Regions from separate parts of the Anaerobacillus alkaliphilus genome, predicted to be linked through region 1. Evidence: riboswitches for the same ligand, from Rfam matches in the RefSeq annotation. Region 1 holds a riboswitch; the other holds the start of a gene.
The links. Region 1 has a riboswitch for S-adenosylmethionine ahead of metK (methionine adenosyltransferase). Riboswitches for the same ligand answer to the same signal wherever they lie in the genome.
Positions count from the first base shown of each region.

Region 2: linked by a shared signal. The riboswitch ahead of DS745_RS00570 (methionine biosynthesis PLP-dependent protein) and the one ahead of metK (methionine adenosyltransferase) in region 1 are both predicted to bind S-adenosylmethionine.

Region 1 covers NZ_QOUX01000046.1:1,036,193-1,043,940, forward strand. The annotation lists gene glgB (1,4-alpha-glucan branching protein GlgB) at 1-1,475, opposite strand, end outside; gene metK (methionine adenosyltransferase) at 1,823-3,028, opposite strand; SAM riboswitch class I at 3,280-3,414, opposite strand; gene pckA (phosphoenolpyruvate carboxykinase (ATP)) at 3,712-5,292, shown strand; gene DS745_RS20245 (ABC transporter substrate-binding protein) at 5,516-6,514, shown strand; gene DS745_RS20250 (ABC transporter ATP-binding protein) at 6,603-7,379, shown strand; gene DS745_RS20255 (ABC transporter permease) at 7,360-7,748, shown strand, end outside.
Region 2 covers NZ_QOUX01000001.1:100,531-108,278, forward strand. The annotation lists gene DS745_RS00555 (Glu/Leu/Phe/Val family dehydrogenase) at 1-528, shown strand, start outside; gene DS745_RS00560 (asparaginase) at 675-1,640, shown strand; gene prsW (glutamic-type intramembrane protease PrsW) at 1,990-2,628, shown strand; gene DS745_RS24820 (hypothetical protein) at 2,712-2,882, shown strand; SAM riboswitch class I at 2,955-3,060, shown strand; gene DS745_RS00570 (methionine biosynthesis PLP-dependent protein) at 3,164-4,267, shown strand; gene metC (cystathionine beta-lyase) at 4,281-5,438, shown strand; partial or broken gene DS745_RS00580 (bifunctional homocysteine S-methyltransferase/methylenetetrahydrofolate reductase) at 5,472-7,320, shown strand; gene metH (methionine synthase) at 7,350-7,748, shown strand, end outside.

The DNA of each region.
Region 1 (7,748 bases):
CAGTCAAGATCCTCAAGCTCTTTCCACTCATCAAACTGACCAAATTCCCCACCCATAAACAAGAGCTTCTTCCCAGGGTGTGTAGCCATGTATCCTAAAAACACCCGTAAATTAGCGAATTTCTGCCAATAGTCCCCAGGCATCTTATTTAACAATGACTTTTTCCCGTGAACAACTTCATCATGAGAAAGAGGCAAGATAAAGTTCTCTGAGAATGCGTATAGAAAAGAGAATGTAATTAAATGATGATGATATTTTCTGTGAATTGGATCTAATTCCATATATTTAAGCATGTCATTCATCCAGCCCATGTTCCATTTAAAGTTAAAGCCTAGTCCTCCAAGATATGTAGGTCCACTAACATTAGGCCAGGCAGTCGATTCCTCAGCCATCATTAAAGCTTCTGGATAGTAATGGAAAACTGTTTCATTTAATTTACGTAAAAAAGCGATTGCTTCTAAGTTTTCATATCCTCCAAATTGGTTACGAACCTCTGCCTCTTCATCACTTTTTCCGTGATTATAGTAAAGCATGCTAGACACAGCATCTACTCGGAGACCATCAATATGGTAAACATCCATCCAAAATAGTGCATTTGAAATTAGAAAGGAGACTACCTCTGGTCTACCAAAATCAAACGTCAAAGTTCCCCATTCTTTCTTTTCCGCTTTCTGTATGTCTTCGTACTCAAAAACTGGTTTACCATCAAAAAGACGCAATCCATGGTCATCCTTACAAAAATGACCAGGTACCCAATCGAGTAGGACACCAATCCCTTTCTGATGACAACAATCGATGAAATATTTAAAATCGTCAGGTGTGCCGTAGCGACTTGTTACTGAAAAATAACCTGTTAACTGATAGCCCCATGATTTATCAAAAGGATGTTCTGACACAGGCAAAATCTCTATATGTGTATATCCCAACTCCTTTACGTAATCCACAAGTTCATGGGCAAGTTCGCGATATGTATAGAATTCCCCATTTTCATGTAGCTTCCAAGATCCTAGATGTACTTCGTAGATTAAGAGTGGTTCCTCATATATATTTTGTTGTTGCTTGCGTTTATACCAACTCTGATCATTCCATTTGTAACCGCTTAGGGATGTCACTTTAGAGGCAGTATTTGGTCTAACTTCAGAGAAAAAAGCATAGGGATCTGCTTTTCGAAGTATATCCCCTTTCTCAGTATGTATTTCATACTTGTACAAATCTCCATCCTTTAATCCAGGAATAAATAGTGACCAGATACCGTTCTCACTCACTCGATTCATTTCATGTAATGTTCCATTCCAGCTATTGAAATTTCCTACAACACTAACATTTTCTGCATTTGGTGCCCACATCGTGAAACGAACTCCACTTTTCCCTTTTTCGTTAAGGAGATGTGCCCCCATAACTGTATAACTTTGAAATAGGTTTCCCTGATGAAATAAATATAGATCATGATCACTTATGATTGGAGTAGTTCCCACAAGTCCCTTCCTTTCCTAACTTTACTATATTAAATTACTAAATCTTCTAAATTTTCACTATTAATAAATTTCTATTACAAAAAAACTAATACCTCTATATTAATACCAAAAATAGTGAAAATTCATATTTTTCTTGTGACAAAATCCTACAAAGAATTGTGAATAATTATTCATTTTTACAAAACCTTAGAAAAAATTCTTTTTATAACGGCAACGGTAAACGCTTACGCAGTAACGACAAAATCTAACATTCCAATTGTGACAATTATAAGAAATTATTCATAAAATGCTTTCAACAAAAAAAAGTGATCTTTTCCCAAAGGAAAAAGATCACTTTAATCATATATTTATTTTAGAGCTTGTGCTTTTAATGCTTCGGCTTTATCTGTAAACTCCCATGGAAGTTCAACATCAGTACGTCCAAAGTGACCATAAGCCGCAGTTTGCTTATAAATCGGACGACGAAGATCAAGCATTTTAATGATACCAGCCGGACGAAGGTCAAAGTTAGAACGAACAACTTCAACTAATACCTCTTCAGTCACTTTCCCTGTACCAAATGTGTCAATCGAAATCGAAACTGGTTGAGCCACACCGATCGCATAGGCAAGTTGAACTTCACAACGGTCAGCTAGGCCAGCTGCAACAATGTTTTTCGCAACATAACGAGCTGCATAAGCTGCAGAACGGTCAACTTTTGTAGGATCCTTACCTGAGAATGCACCGCCTCCGTGACGAGCATAACCACCATACGTATCAACGATAATCTTACGACCAGTTAAACCAGCATCTCCTTGAGGTCCCCCAATTACGAAACGACCTGTTGGATTAATAAAGTATTTCGTTTCTTCATCAATTAAGTGTGCTGGAACAACAGGCTTGATTACATACTCTTTTAAGTTACGTTGAATTTGCTCTAATGCAACCTCTGGGTGATGTTGAGTAGAGATAACAATTGTATCAATACGAACTGGTTGATTGTTTTCATCATACTCTACTGTTACTTGTGTTTTTCCATCTGGACGTAAGTAAGGTAGAATTTCTTCTTTACGTACCTCTGTTAAACGGCGAGCAAGTTTGTGAGCAAGTGAAATAGGTAATGGCATTAATTCTGGAGTTTCATTATTTGCGTACCCAAACATTAAACCTTGGTCACCAGCACCGATTGCATCGATCTCAGCATCGGACATCAATCCTTCACGAGCTTCAAGAGCTTGGTCAACACCTTGTGCAATATCAGGTGATTGCTCATCAATAGAAGTTAACACCGCACAAGTTTCAGAATCAAAACCATACTTCGCACGAGTGTAGCCAATCTCACGAACTGTTTCACGGACAATCTTTGGAATGTCAACATATGTAGACGTTGTGATTTCTCCAGCTACAAGTACTAATCCTGTTGTTACTGATGTTTCACATGCAACACGCGCATTAGGATCACTAGCTAAAATAGCATCAAGAATTGAGTCAGAGATTTGGTCACAAATTTTATCCGGATGACCTTCGGTAACTGATTCTGATGTGAATAAACGACGAGTTTTCTTTTCTGTCATAATAAATTGTACCTCCTTTATCCTCTATAGGATATGCTATCTTTTGATACGGTACTCATTTTCCCTATTGACTAATTAGTCAAACAGAATTTTAGTTTTTGAAAGAACAAATCATTTCGTTAGTAAACTTAGCTTAACCATTCAAAAAATGTTTACACTAAGAACTAGGCTAAAATCGTTCTATATAGCCCCATATGAAAAAAACCTTTTCCAAATCTAGAGGAAAAGGTTTTGATTATCCGCCTTTCGCCCTCTTATCGATCAAAGCCGTAGCCTTGCAGGTTAGCACCTTTTCACTAATATGATATGTAAACTGTAAGCTTACACTATAAGTGTTGGTTGCCGGGTTTCTTCGGGCCTGTCCCTCCACCGACTCGGGATAAGAGTATCCGTTCGGGACATATCATATCGCACTGGTTATTTAATGTCAACCGTTTTTAGAAAATTTGCCTGAATTTGTCGAATTTTCCCTAACAACAGAACTCCAAAAACCATACAGTTTTGAATGCTATCTATATACTGTTATAAATCATAACCTACAAAAATTGTCCTGAGAAAAACATCAATTAGTATAGACTATTCGTTTTAATGTGTTATACTAATCCATAACAAAGTACATTTTACTGCATATATTAGAAAAATAGATGATAAAAAAATTTTATGTAGGAAGGGTTTTGGTGCGAATGAGTACACTTAGCTATGAAACAGAACTAGATAAGCTTTTAAAAGGCAGTAATATTAGCCATGACTTACCCGTTTCTCAATTAGTAGAAAGAGCTCTTGAAAGAAAAGAAGGAATTCTAACATCTACTGGTGCCCTACGTGCAACTACTGGTAAATATACTGGTCGTTCACCACAGGATAAATATATCGTTGAAGAAACGTCTATTAAAGAGAAAATTAATTGGGGGTCTGTAAACCAACCAATTAGTAAAGAAGTCTTTGAAAACTTATATAAAAAGGTCCTTGCATACTTAGAAACTAAAGATGAGGTTTTTGTTTCTAAAAATTTTGCTGGAGCTGATATTGGTTATCGACTTCCGATCCGAGTAGTGAACGAGTATGCTTGGCATAATCTTTTTGCTCGTCAATTATTTATTCGTCCAAATGCAGAAGAGTTACTTACACATGAAGCTGAATTTACTGTAATCTCAGCTCCTGGTTTTAAAGCGGATCCAAATCTAGATGGTACGAAATCTGAGACATTTATTATTGTATCATTTGAAAAACGTACTGTCCTAATTGGAGGTACTGAATATGCAGGAGAAATTAAAAAATCAATCTTCTCAATTATGAATTATATATTACCTGAGCGAAATGTGCTATCTATGCACTGTTCAGCTAATGTTGGTGATGAAGGTGATGTTGCCTTATTCTTCGGGCTTTCTGGAACTGGAAAAACAACTTTATCTGCTGATCCAAGTCGTCACCTAATTGGAGACGATGAGCACGGCTGGTCGCACACGGGTGTCTTCAATATTGAAGGTGGTTGCTACGCAAAATGTATTAACCTTACTGAGGAAAAAGAGCCTGAAATCTTTAATGCAATTCGTTTTGGCTCTGTACTCGAGAACGTTATGTTAGATGAAAACCGAACACCAGACTACAACGATACAACTCTAACTGAAAATACTCGTGCTGCCTATCCAATTGAGTTGATACCAAACTGTGTCATTCCAAGTGTTGCAGGTCATCCGAACACGATTATTTTCTTAACTGCAGACGCATTTGGAGTATTACCTCCAATAAGCAAGTTAACGAAAGAACAGGCAATGTATCACTTCCTGTCTGGGTATACGAGTAAATTAGCGGGAACAGAGCGTGGAGTAACAAGCCCAGAAGCAACATTCTCAACATGTTTTGGAGCACCATTCTTACCACTACCTGCGTACCGATATGCAGAGATGCTAGGGGAAAAAATCAATCAACATGATGTTCAAGTTTTTCTAGTTAACACGGGCTGGTCTGGTGGCCAATATGGCGTCGGCAAACGTATGAATTTAACTTATACTCGCGCGATGGTTCAGGCAGCTTTACTAGGAGAACTTCATTCAGTGGAAACAGTCGTTGATTCAATTTTTGGCTTACACATTCCTACAAGATGCCCTGGAGTACCAGATGAAGTACTTCAACCAAAAGAAACATGGGAAGATAAAGAAGCATATGATAATAAAGCTAAAGAACTTGCGTCGAAGTTCCAAGAAAACTTCATGAAGTTTGATAAGGTTTCTGATATCATTCGTAATGCAGGGCCAAAATTCTAATTATAGTTTAAACGCTTAGTTATGAACTGCACCCCCATTGTTAGACACAACTAACAATTGGAGGTGCAGTTCATTAATTCTAAGCGTTTTTTTATTTCTCTATAAATCTAGAACCTTCCTCTGAAGCCCAAATTTTTTATGGAACTTACACACACATCTAGGCGAATGAACATAGACTATCACATCACAAGATTATCTATTCGTTTTATCAGGAGGAGTTTACATGAAAGGTTTTAGTAAGGTGATTTTTTTAAGTTTAATGACGTCTTTAGCTGCACTACTATTTGTTGGTTGTTCGTCCTCAAAAGAAACAGACACCATTCGAGTAGCTGAAGTTACAAGATCAATATTTTACGCACCACAATATGTAGCTATTTCGGAGGGCTTCTTTGAGGAAGAAGGCATCGAAATTGACTTAACTACTACATGGGGTGGAGACACGACTATGACTACCCTTTTGGCTAATGGTGCAGATGTGGCTCTAGTTGGAGCTGAAACCTCTATCTATGTATATGCACAAGGGGCAAATGACCCCCCTATTAACTTTGCAGCCTTAACACAAACAGATGGCACATTTCTAGTATCTAGAGAACCTATTGAAAATTTTGATTGGGATATGTTGAGAGGAAGTACGTTCCTTGGTCAAAGAAAAGGCGGTATGCCACAGATGGTTGGTGAGCATGTATTAAGAAAACATGGAATTAACCCTCAGAACGACTTAAATCTCATTCAAAATATCGATTTTGGAAATATCCCAAGTGCTTTTGCATCTGGAACTGGTCAGTTTGTCCAGTTGTTTGAGCCAACAGCAACACAATTTGAACTTGAAGGATTAGGCCACATCGTTGCTTCCTTTGGTGCTGAGTCTGGAACCGTCCCTTACACAGGCTTTATGGCAAAACAGAGTTATATTGAAAAAAATGGTGATGTGCTTGAGCGCTTTACAAGAGCCTTATATAAAGCTCAACAATGGGTTCAGTCTAGTTCAACAGAAGAGATTGCAAAATCTATTCAACCATTTTTTAGTGATACAGATATGGAAGTCATAAAAAGTGTTGTTGAAAATTATAAATCACAGGGTTCTTATGCCACTTCTCCTAGAATTAAAGAAGAGGCCTGGGAAAACCTTCATATCATTATGGATCAAGCTGGAGAATTGCCAATGCACGTTAATTATCAGGACTTAGTCAATACTGATATTGCAGATAAAGTAACGAAGTAAACATAGTTCAGAAGAGTGGTTAGTGTAAAATTTGATACGTTTTATACTAGCCTCCTCTTCACTCAGTCGAAAGGGGAGGTTTTTTGCAATGTCGATTGTCAGGATTAAAAATGTTAACAAAACATTTTTTTCACAAGAAGCTGCAACAACCGCCCTCAAAGATATTTCACTCTCTGTAGAACCAGGTGAATTCATCTCTTTAATCGGACCAAGCGGTTGTGGTAAAACAACGTTATTGTCTCTGATTGCAGGCTTGCTTCAACCTACGAACGGAGAGATTAATATTGAGGGGCAGCAAATCTTGCGACCATCACCGAAAACTGGATATATGTTGCAGCAAGATTATTTATTCCCTTGGTTAACCATTGAACAAAACATTACTATTGGTTTAAAAACAATGAAGAAATATAATGATAACTCTAAAAATTTTGCGTTATCATTACTAGAAAAGATGGGGCTTTTAGATAAGAAAAATGATTATCCTAGTCAGTTATCCGGGGGAATGCGCCAACGTGTTGCCCTAGTTCGAATATTAGCCACTGAACCTAAACTTTTATTATTAGATGAACCATTTTCTGCCTTAGACTATCAAACAAAATTAAAGCTTGAAGATCTAGTCTCATATACAATTAAAGAACAAGAAAAAACAGCTATATTAGTTACCCATGATATTGGCGAAGCAATTGCCATGTCAGATCGAATTGTGCTGTTATCATCACGCCCAGGAAAAATATCCAATACGTTTGTTGTTCCCGAGACATTAAGACTCTTATCACCTTTTCAAGCTAGAAACCATCAGGATTATAACAAGCTCTTTCAACGAATATGGAAGGAGTTGGAGAGTCTTGAAGAACAACATCTCTAGTCTACACGAACAGTATAAATACAAAAAACGGGTAGAAGGGGTTAAAATAAGGTTTACACAACTTACAATCCTTTTATTATTTTTCTTTACTTGGGAGCTTGCTGCTAGGATGCGTTGGGTTGATCCACTTCTATTTAGCATGCCATCGAGGGTATGGAACTTATTTCTCGAAAAAGTACAGGATGGGTCATTACTCATCCATACATCAGTTACCCTTTTTGAAACGATTGCTGGGTTTATACTGGGAACTGTTATTGGAACACTTATTGCCGCAACTCTATGGTGGTCACCATTTTTATCAAGAGTTCTAGACCCCTATTTAGTTGTTCTAAACTCCATGCCTAAGATTGCCCTAGGCCCAATTTTAAT
Region 2 (7,748 bases), on a different contig from region 1:
ATTTCAGATGCTTATGGTGCTCTGCATAATCCAGAAGGTTTAGATATTGAATACTTACTCGATCGTCGTGATAGCTTTGGTACGGTAACGAAATTGTTTAAGGATACAATTACAAATAAAGAACTTTTAGAATTAGACTGTGATATTTTGGTACCTGCAGCTATTGAAAATCAAATTACAGCAGAGAATGTACATAATATCAAAGCGAAAATTGTTGTAGAAGCTGCGAACGGGCCGACTACGATTGAAGCAACAAAAGTCTTAACAGAGCGTGGGATTCTTCTCGTACCAGATGTGTTAGCTAGTGCTGGTGGGGTTACTGTGTCTTATTTTGAATGGGTTCAAAATAATCAAGGATTTTATTGGTCAGAGGAAGAAATTGAAACAAAATTAGAAAAGGTCATGGTTACATCATTTGAAAATGTATGCCGTCTTTCTGAAACACGTAAGGTGGATATGCGTTTAGCAGCCTATATGGTCGGTGTACGTAAAATGGCAGAAGCTTCACGTTTCAGAGGTTGGATATAATATTTTTTGGAATAATAGGCGAGACTGCTGTTAATTGTAGTCTCGCTTTTGTATGGTTTTGTATGATACGTTTTACCTAATTTTCTCTGTTTGCTATAATTGATCATGGAAAAAAGCTCAAAACTTTTATAAAGAGGTTGTGCAGAATGAAAAAAGTTGTCTTATTAACTACTGGCGGAACAATTGCTAGTAAGCCGAATAAAGAAGGAAGACTTGTTGCAGGTGAACTAACTGGGAATGAACTAGCAAAAATTTGTGGGATCCCAAATGATATTGAAGTAGAAATTGTTTCAATTCTTCAAAAGCCTAGCATGCATATCACGATAGAGGATCTACTTGCATTGAAGGTGGAAATAGAAAATATCTACCAAAGTAATGATATTGATGGAATTGTTGTAACACACGGAACAGATACGTTAGAGGAAACAGCCTATTTCTTGGATTTGGTCATTAGTGATGAACGCCCTGTGGTGGTTACGGGCTCACAGCGGTCTCCTGATGAAATTGGTAGTGATTCTTATATAAACTTACGTCATGCGATCTACACTGCTTGTGACATACAGCTAAAAGGTGTCGGTACAGTTGTTGTCTTTAACGAGCGAATTTTCGCTGCTAAATATGTCAAAAAAGAGCATGCTTCAAATATTCAAGGGTTTAATGCTTTTGGATTTGGCTATTTAGGAATTATTGATAATGATAAAGTTTACTTATATCAGAGACCGACAAAACGAGAAGTCTACACGATAAACGATGGTAAGAAAGTGCCAACAGTAGATCTTATTAAATGCTATCTAAATGCTGATGACAAATTTATTAAAGCCTCTATTTCTGCAAATGTGAATGGAATTGTATTAGAAGGTACAGGTAGAGGTCAAGTTTCCCCATTAATGATGGATGCAATCATTGAAGCAATAAACAAAGGGATACATATTGTTATTACAACTGCTAGCGAAGAAGGATACGTTCACACGACTTATGAATACTTAGGTAGCGCCTATGATTTATTTAAATCGGGAGTAATATTAGGTGGCGATCTCGATAGTAAAAAAGCTCGTATTAAATTGATTGTACTTTTATTAGCGAATGAAACCATCAAAGAAAAATTTGAGTAAATAATTCAGACATAGAGAGTATATCTCTATGTCTTTTTTAAAGGCTGTTTTCGCAAAGTTTGTTGCTTTCGTAAAAATCCCAAAAGTCGGATTTTTACACAAATTACTAAGAGTTTACTACTAATTTAGTAAGTACTGCTCTTTTCTTACATAATTTATTGGCTGATATCTTCATCTAGGGTATTTTTCCAATTATTTTAGGATGAAAAAACCACAATGTTTACGAAAAGAGCCTTTTTAAATCAGCGAGAGGAAAATAGGAATATAGAAAAATTTACAAATTACTTATCAAACTAAAAGGAAACATGATACGATTAGATAAGAAAAAAAGAGAGGAAATAGAAAAATAATGGTGAGTATTGTTTTTGCAAGTTTGGCTCCCAGTATAGCTTTACTTTGCTTTTTTTACTTAAAAGACAAATATAACTCAGAACCAATTAGTATGGTTGTACGTAGCTTTATATTCGGTTCATTAATCGTATTCCCAGTCGTTGTTATCCAATATGCCTTTCAAGAAGAAGGCTTATTACTTAAACCTTTTGCTCAAGCTTTTTTGTCCGCTTCTTTATTGGAGGAATTTTTTAAATGGTTTATCCTATTTTACACTGTTTATAAGCATGCGCATTTCAATCAACACTACGATGGAATTGTTTACGGAGTTAGTGTTTCCTTAGGGTTTGCGACAGTCGAGAATGGGCTTTATTTACTTGTTTATGGTGTTGATCAAGCACTCATGCGTGCTCTCCTACCAGCTTCCAGTCATGCCCTTTTTGGTGTAATCATGGGTTACTATTTAGGAAAAGCCAAATTTACTGAAAAAATTAATGAGAAAAAGTTCTTAATTTATTCGTTTACCATACCTTGGTTCCTACATGGAATTTATGACTATATCCTTTATGTTCAACGCTATTGGGGGTTCATTATGCTACCATTTATGATCTTTCTATGGTGGCTGGGTTTAAGGAAAGTGAAGTTAGCAAATAGGTAATTGCTAAAAAACTTATCATCTTTTGATAGAAATGAATGAAAAATGGGTATAAATAGTAAAAACAGATATGTCATGAGGTGTAAATGTTGTCAGAATTAAAGCAAAGGTACAAAGTAACAGTAAGATGTCATGATTGTGGTGAGAAATTTATATTACGAGGAAGATTGAATAAGGAAGGACATTATGAAACTGGCTTTAAGCGATGTGTTTGTGGGAATGAGCATACGTTACAGATAGATGCAAAATCGGAGTAAGAAAAAATTATTGCAATTAACTGAAAAATAGTGTACCGTAATAATCAATATAATAATTAAAAATTCGTATAATTCTTATCGAGAGAGATGGAGGGAAGTGGCCCTGTGAAGTCTCAGCAACCAGCCGTTTGGTCAGGTGCTAAATCCATCAAGTGATTTTTAGCTTGGAAGATGAGAAGAGGTAAACTGTCATCAGCGACTTCTTCTTATTTAGGAAGAGGTCTTTTATTTTAGATTTATTTTTAATGGTTTAAAGCGATAACGTATATGGGGGAGAGAGAATGGATTATAAGCATTTAGAAACAAAGATGGTACAGCTAGGGAACCGAAGTGAAACTCAAACGGGCACGATTAATCCTCCGGTATACTTTTCAACAGCTTATCGGCATGAAGGAATAGGTCAATCGACGGGATATGACTATAGTAGAACAGGAAATCCAACTAGACAAATCTTAGAAGAGGGAATTGCTCTTTTAGAAGGAGGAGATCGTGGTTTTGCCTGTAGTTCAGGAATGGCAGCGATTCAAACGGTGATGTCTATTTTTAAACAGGGAGATGAGATTATTGTTTGCCGAGATTTGTACGGTGGTACCTATCGGCTATTTCAACAAGGGTGGAGCAATTGGGGGATAACCTTCCAGTATTGGGACGGTGCTAGTTACGATCAATTAGAAACTCTTATTAATGAGCGTACTCAAGCAATTTTTATTGAGACACCAACAAACCCATTAATGCAGGAAATGAGTATAAGTGAAGTTAGCAATCTTGCTAAAAAGCATCAACTGTATTTGATTGTTGACAATACCTTTTATACACCATATATACAAAGGCCGATCGAAGAAGGGGCTGACATTGTCATTCACAGTGCCACGAAGTATTTAGGTGGACATAATGATGTACTCGCAGGATTAATAGTTGTTAAAGGCGAGGAACTTTGTCAAAGAGTTGGTTTTTTTCAGAATGGGATGGGGGCAACACTATCTCCCTTTGATTCTTGGCTGCTAATCCGTGGTATGAAAACATTAGCGTTAAGGATGGAGAAACATGAAGAGAATGCCAAAGTAATTGTCAAATACTTAACTGATCATCCATTTGTAACAGACGTTTTATATCCTGGTCGTGGTGGGATGTTGTCTTTTAGAATAAAAAAGGAACAGTGGATAAATCCACTCTTACAAAGTTTTAAACTGATTACGTTTGCAGAAAGCCTAGGTGGAGTTGAAAGTCTAATGACCTATCCGACTACACAAACGCATGCTGACATTCCTGAGGAACTTCGAGAAAAGTACGGGGTATGTAAGAGGCTTTTAAGATTTTCAGTAGGAATTGAAAATAAAGAAGATCTAATAGATGATTTACAACAAGGATTTGAGAGTTTAGCCTAAGGAGGGTCTAAGTTTGTCAGAACAATATCATATACAGACCAAATTATTGCACAATAGCCATAAAGTACATCAAGAAACAGGAGCGGTGAGTGTACCCATTCATCATTCTTCTACTTTTCATCAATACTCTTTTGATAGCTTCGGTGATTATGAATATGCAAGAGGTTCTAATCCTACACGTAAAGCACTTGAGGATGTCATTGCAGACCTAGAAGGGGGAACGAGAGGATTTGCCTTTCCTTCTGGAATGGCAGCAATATCAACAGCATTTATGTTGCTGTCAAAAGGTGATCATATTGTAATTACTGAGGATGTTTACGGAGGGACGTATCGCTTTGTTACGGAGGTTTTAGAAAAGTATGGGATTGAACATACGTTTGTGGATATGACAAACCATGAAGAGGTAGAAAAACATATCAATCCAAATACAAAATTAGTATATATTGAAACACCGTCAAATCCAACCTTGAAAATAACGGATATAAAAAAAATAGTAGCAATAGCTAAGACTCACAACTGTTTAACGTTTTGTGATAATACGTTTTTAACACCTGTATTTCAGAGACCTCTAGACTTAGGTGTTGATGTTGTGCTCCATAGTGCTACGAAATTTTTAGGAGGTCACAGTGACGTTATGGCTGGTCTTGCAGTTGTGAAAGACGTAGAGATTGGTAGACGTTTAGCCTTTTTACATAACGCCTTTGGATCTATCTTAGGTGTGCAGGATAGTTGGATCGTTTTACGTGGGATAAAAACATTACAAGTACGAATGAATGCTAGTTCACAGTCAGCTATGACAATCGCAAAATGGTTACAAACTAGAGAAGAAGTGAAAGCAGTTTATTATCCAGGCCTTGAAAATCACCCTGGAAAGAACATTCAAGAGCAACAATCGAAAAGTCATGGTGCAGTATTATCATTTGAATTTCCATCAAGGTTCCAAGCGAAAAAATTTGTGGAGAACGTAAAGCTTCCAGTTTTTGCAGTAAGCTTAGGAGCAGTGGAAACAATCCTATCCTATCCAGCCACGATGTCGCACGGTTCAATGCCTGAGGAAGAAAGGCTGAAACGTGGTATTAGTGACGGTTTACTAAGACTCTCAGTAGGCTTAGAGGATGTAAATGATCTTATTGAAGACTTCGAACAAGCGTTGCGTACGCTAAAAGATTGATAGCGTTCTAGTCTTTGTGAAGGGAAGAGGCAGATGAGTTTATTACAGGAACTAAAAACAAGAACGCTAATTGGTGATGGTGCAATTGGAACGTTTCTATATTTAAAAGGACTAGATCGTTGTTTTGAGGAATTAAATGTGACTGATCCTGCAAAAGTCCAGGAAGTACACGAAGCCTATATTGCAGCAGGTTCACAAATCATACAAACTAACACTTATGCAGCCAATAAACTAAAATTATCACGATATGGTTTAGAGAATGAAGTGTCCTCAATAAATCAAGCTGCTGTAAAATGTGCAATGCAATCAGCTGCTAAATCGAATACTTTTGTGCTAGGTACACTTGGAGGAATTAGAGGCTTTCAAAAACGAGCACAATCCCTAGATGAAATTGTTTCTAGCTTTGAAGAGCAGATGTTTACCCTTCTCGAGGGGGGAGATTGATGGACTATTGCTAGAGACATTTTATGATTATGAAGAGTTGGCAGCTTGTCTAAACATTGCAAGAAATAAGACAAATTTACCTATTATTACCAATGTTTCTTTAGACGAAGTCGGAGTTTTGCACGGTGGTTTACCGTTAAGAGAAGTTTTAGTAGCGTTAGAAGATTTAGGAGCAGATGTTGTCGGAATGAATTGCAGAATGGGCCCGTACCACATGCTTAAATCCTTTGAAGAGGTCCCACTATTAAACAAGGCGTTTTTATCTGCGTATCCTAATGCGAGTCTGCCAGATTATATTGATGGAAGACTGGTTTATCAAACAAATCCTCACTATTTTGGTGAAAGCGCAAAAGCATTTGTTAAAGAAGGAGTACGACTAATTGGTGGTTGTTGTGGAACGACACCAGATCATATAAGAGCAGCAGCTCAGGTGGTAAAAGATCTTGAGCCAATTAAAGAAAAACAGGTGAAAGCAAAGAAGAAACATCAAATCGTAATTCATCATGTACAGCAACAAGAATCTTTGCCAAATATTGCTTCAAGACAAAAATCAGTCATTGTAGAACTCGATCCTCCTAAAAAACTGAATAGTGACGTTTTTATTGAAGGAGCGAGTAAATTACATGAAGCGGGCGTTGACGCTGTTACGTTAGCTGATAATTCTTTAGCATCGCCTAGAATATGTAATCTTTCGTTAGCTTCGATTATAAAAAAAGAACATAACGTTAGACCCCTAGTTCACATTACATGCCGAGATCGTAATTTAATTGGGCTTCAGTCTCACTTAATGGGGCTTCATACGCTAGGTATCGATCAACTACTTGCAGTGACAGGTGATCCTACAAAAATAGGTGACTTCCCTGGAGCAACCTCGGTCTATGATTTAGCTTCATTTGATTTCATTAGACTTATTAAACAAATGAATGAAGGAGTCTCTTTTTCAGGAAAAGATTTAGGAGCCAAAACAAATTTTTCGGTAGGTGCAGCTTTCAATCCAAACGTAAGGCATTTAGACCAAATGGTCAAAAGAATGGAGAAAAAAATTGATTGCGGAGCAGATTACTTTCTAAGCCAGCCAGTATTTTGTAAAGAACAAGTAGCTGAAATCTATCACGCAACAAAACATCTCAAGGCGCCAATTTATTTAGGTGTTATGCCGTTAACAAGTAGTAAAAATGCTGAATTCCTTCACAATGAGGTACCAGGTATTAAACTTACAGAAGAAACGAGAGAACGCATGGCAATGGTGGCTAATGACATAGAAGCTTCACATTATGAAGGGATTCAAATAGCAAAAGAGCTAATTGACGAGGTTCATCTTTATTTTAATGGGCTATATTTAATTACTCCTTTTCTAAGATATGAGATCACAGTAGAATTAACAAAGTATTGGAAGTGGAAAAGCGCACAAAAGGTGATTAGAAAAGTTAGTAATTAGACATGAGTCAGCATGAAAGGAAAGATTACATGAAATATCAAGGGTTTGAAGAACGTTTGCAAAAAAATATATTAATCCTAGACGGTGCAATGGGAACAATGATTCAAAATAAAGAATTAACTGCCGATGATTTCGGTGGAGAAGAATTTGAGGGGTGTAATGAGTATCTGAATATAACTGCCCCAAAAGTTATCCAAGAGATTCATGAAGCCTATTTAGAGGCGGGTGCCGATATTATTGAAACGAATACCTTTGGTGCGACAAACATTGTCTTGGCAGATTATGACCTCCAAGATCTAGCAGTTGAAATTAATAAAAAAGCAGCTGAGATTGCAAAAGAAGCGACTGAAAAATTTTCTACAGAAGGTTGGCCGCGGTTTGTTGCAGGTTCCATGGGTCCAACTACAAAGGCTTTATCAGTAACAGGA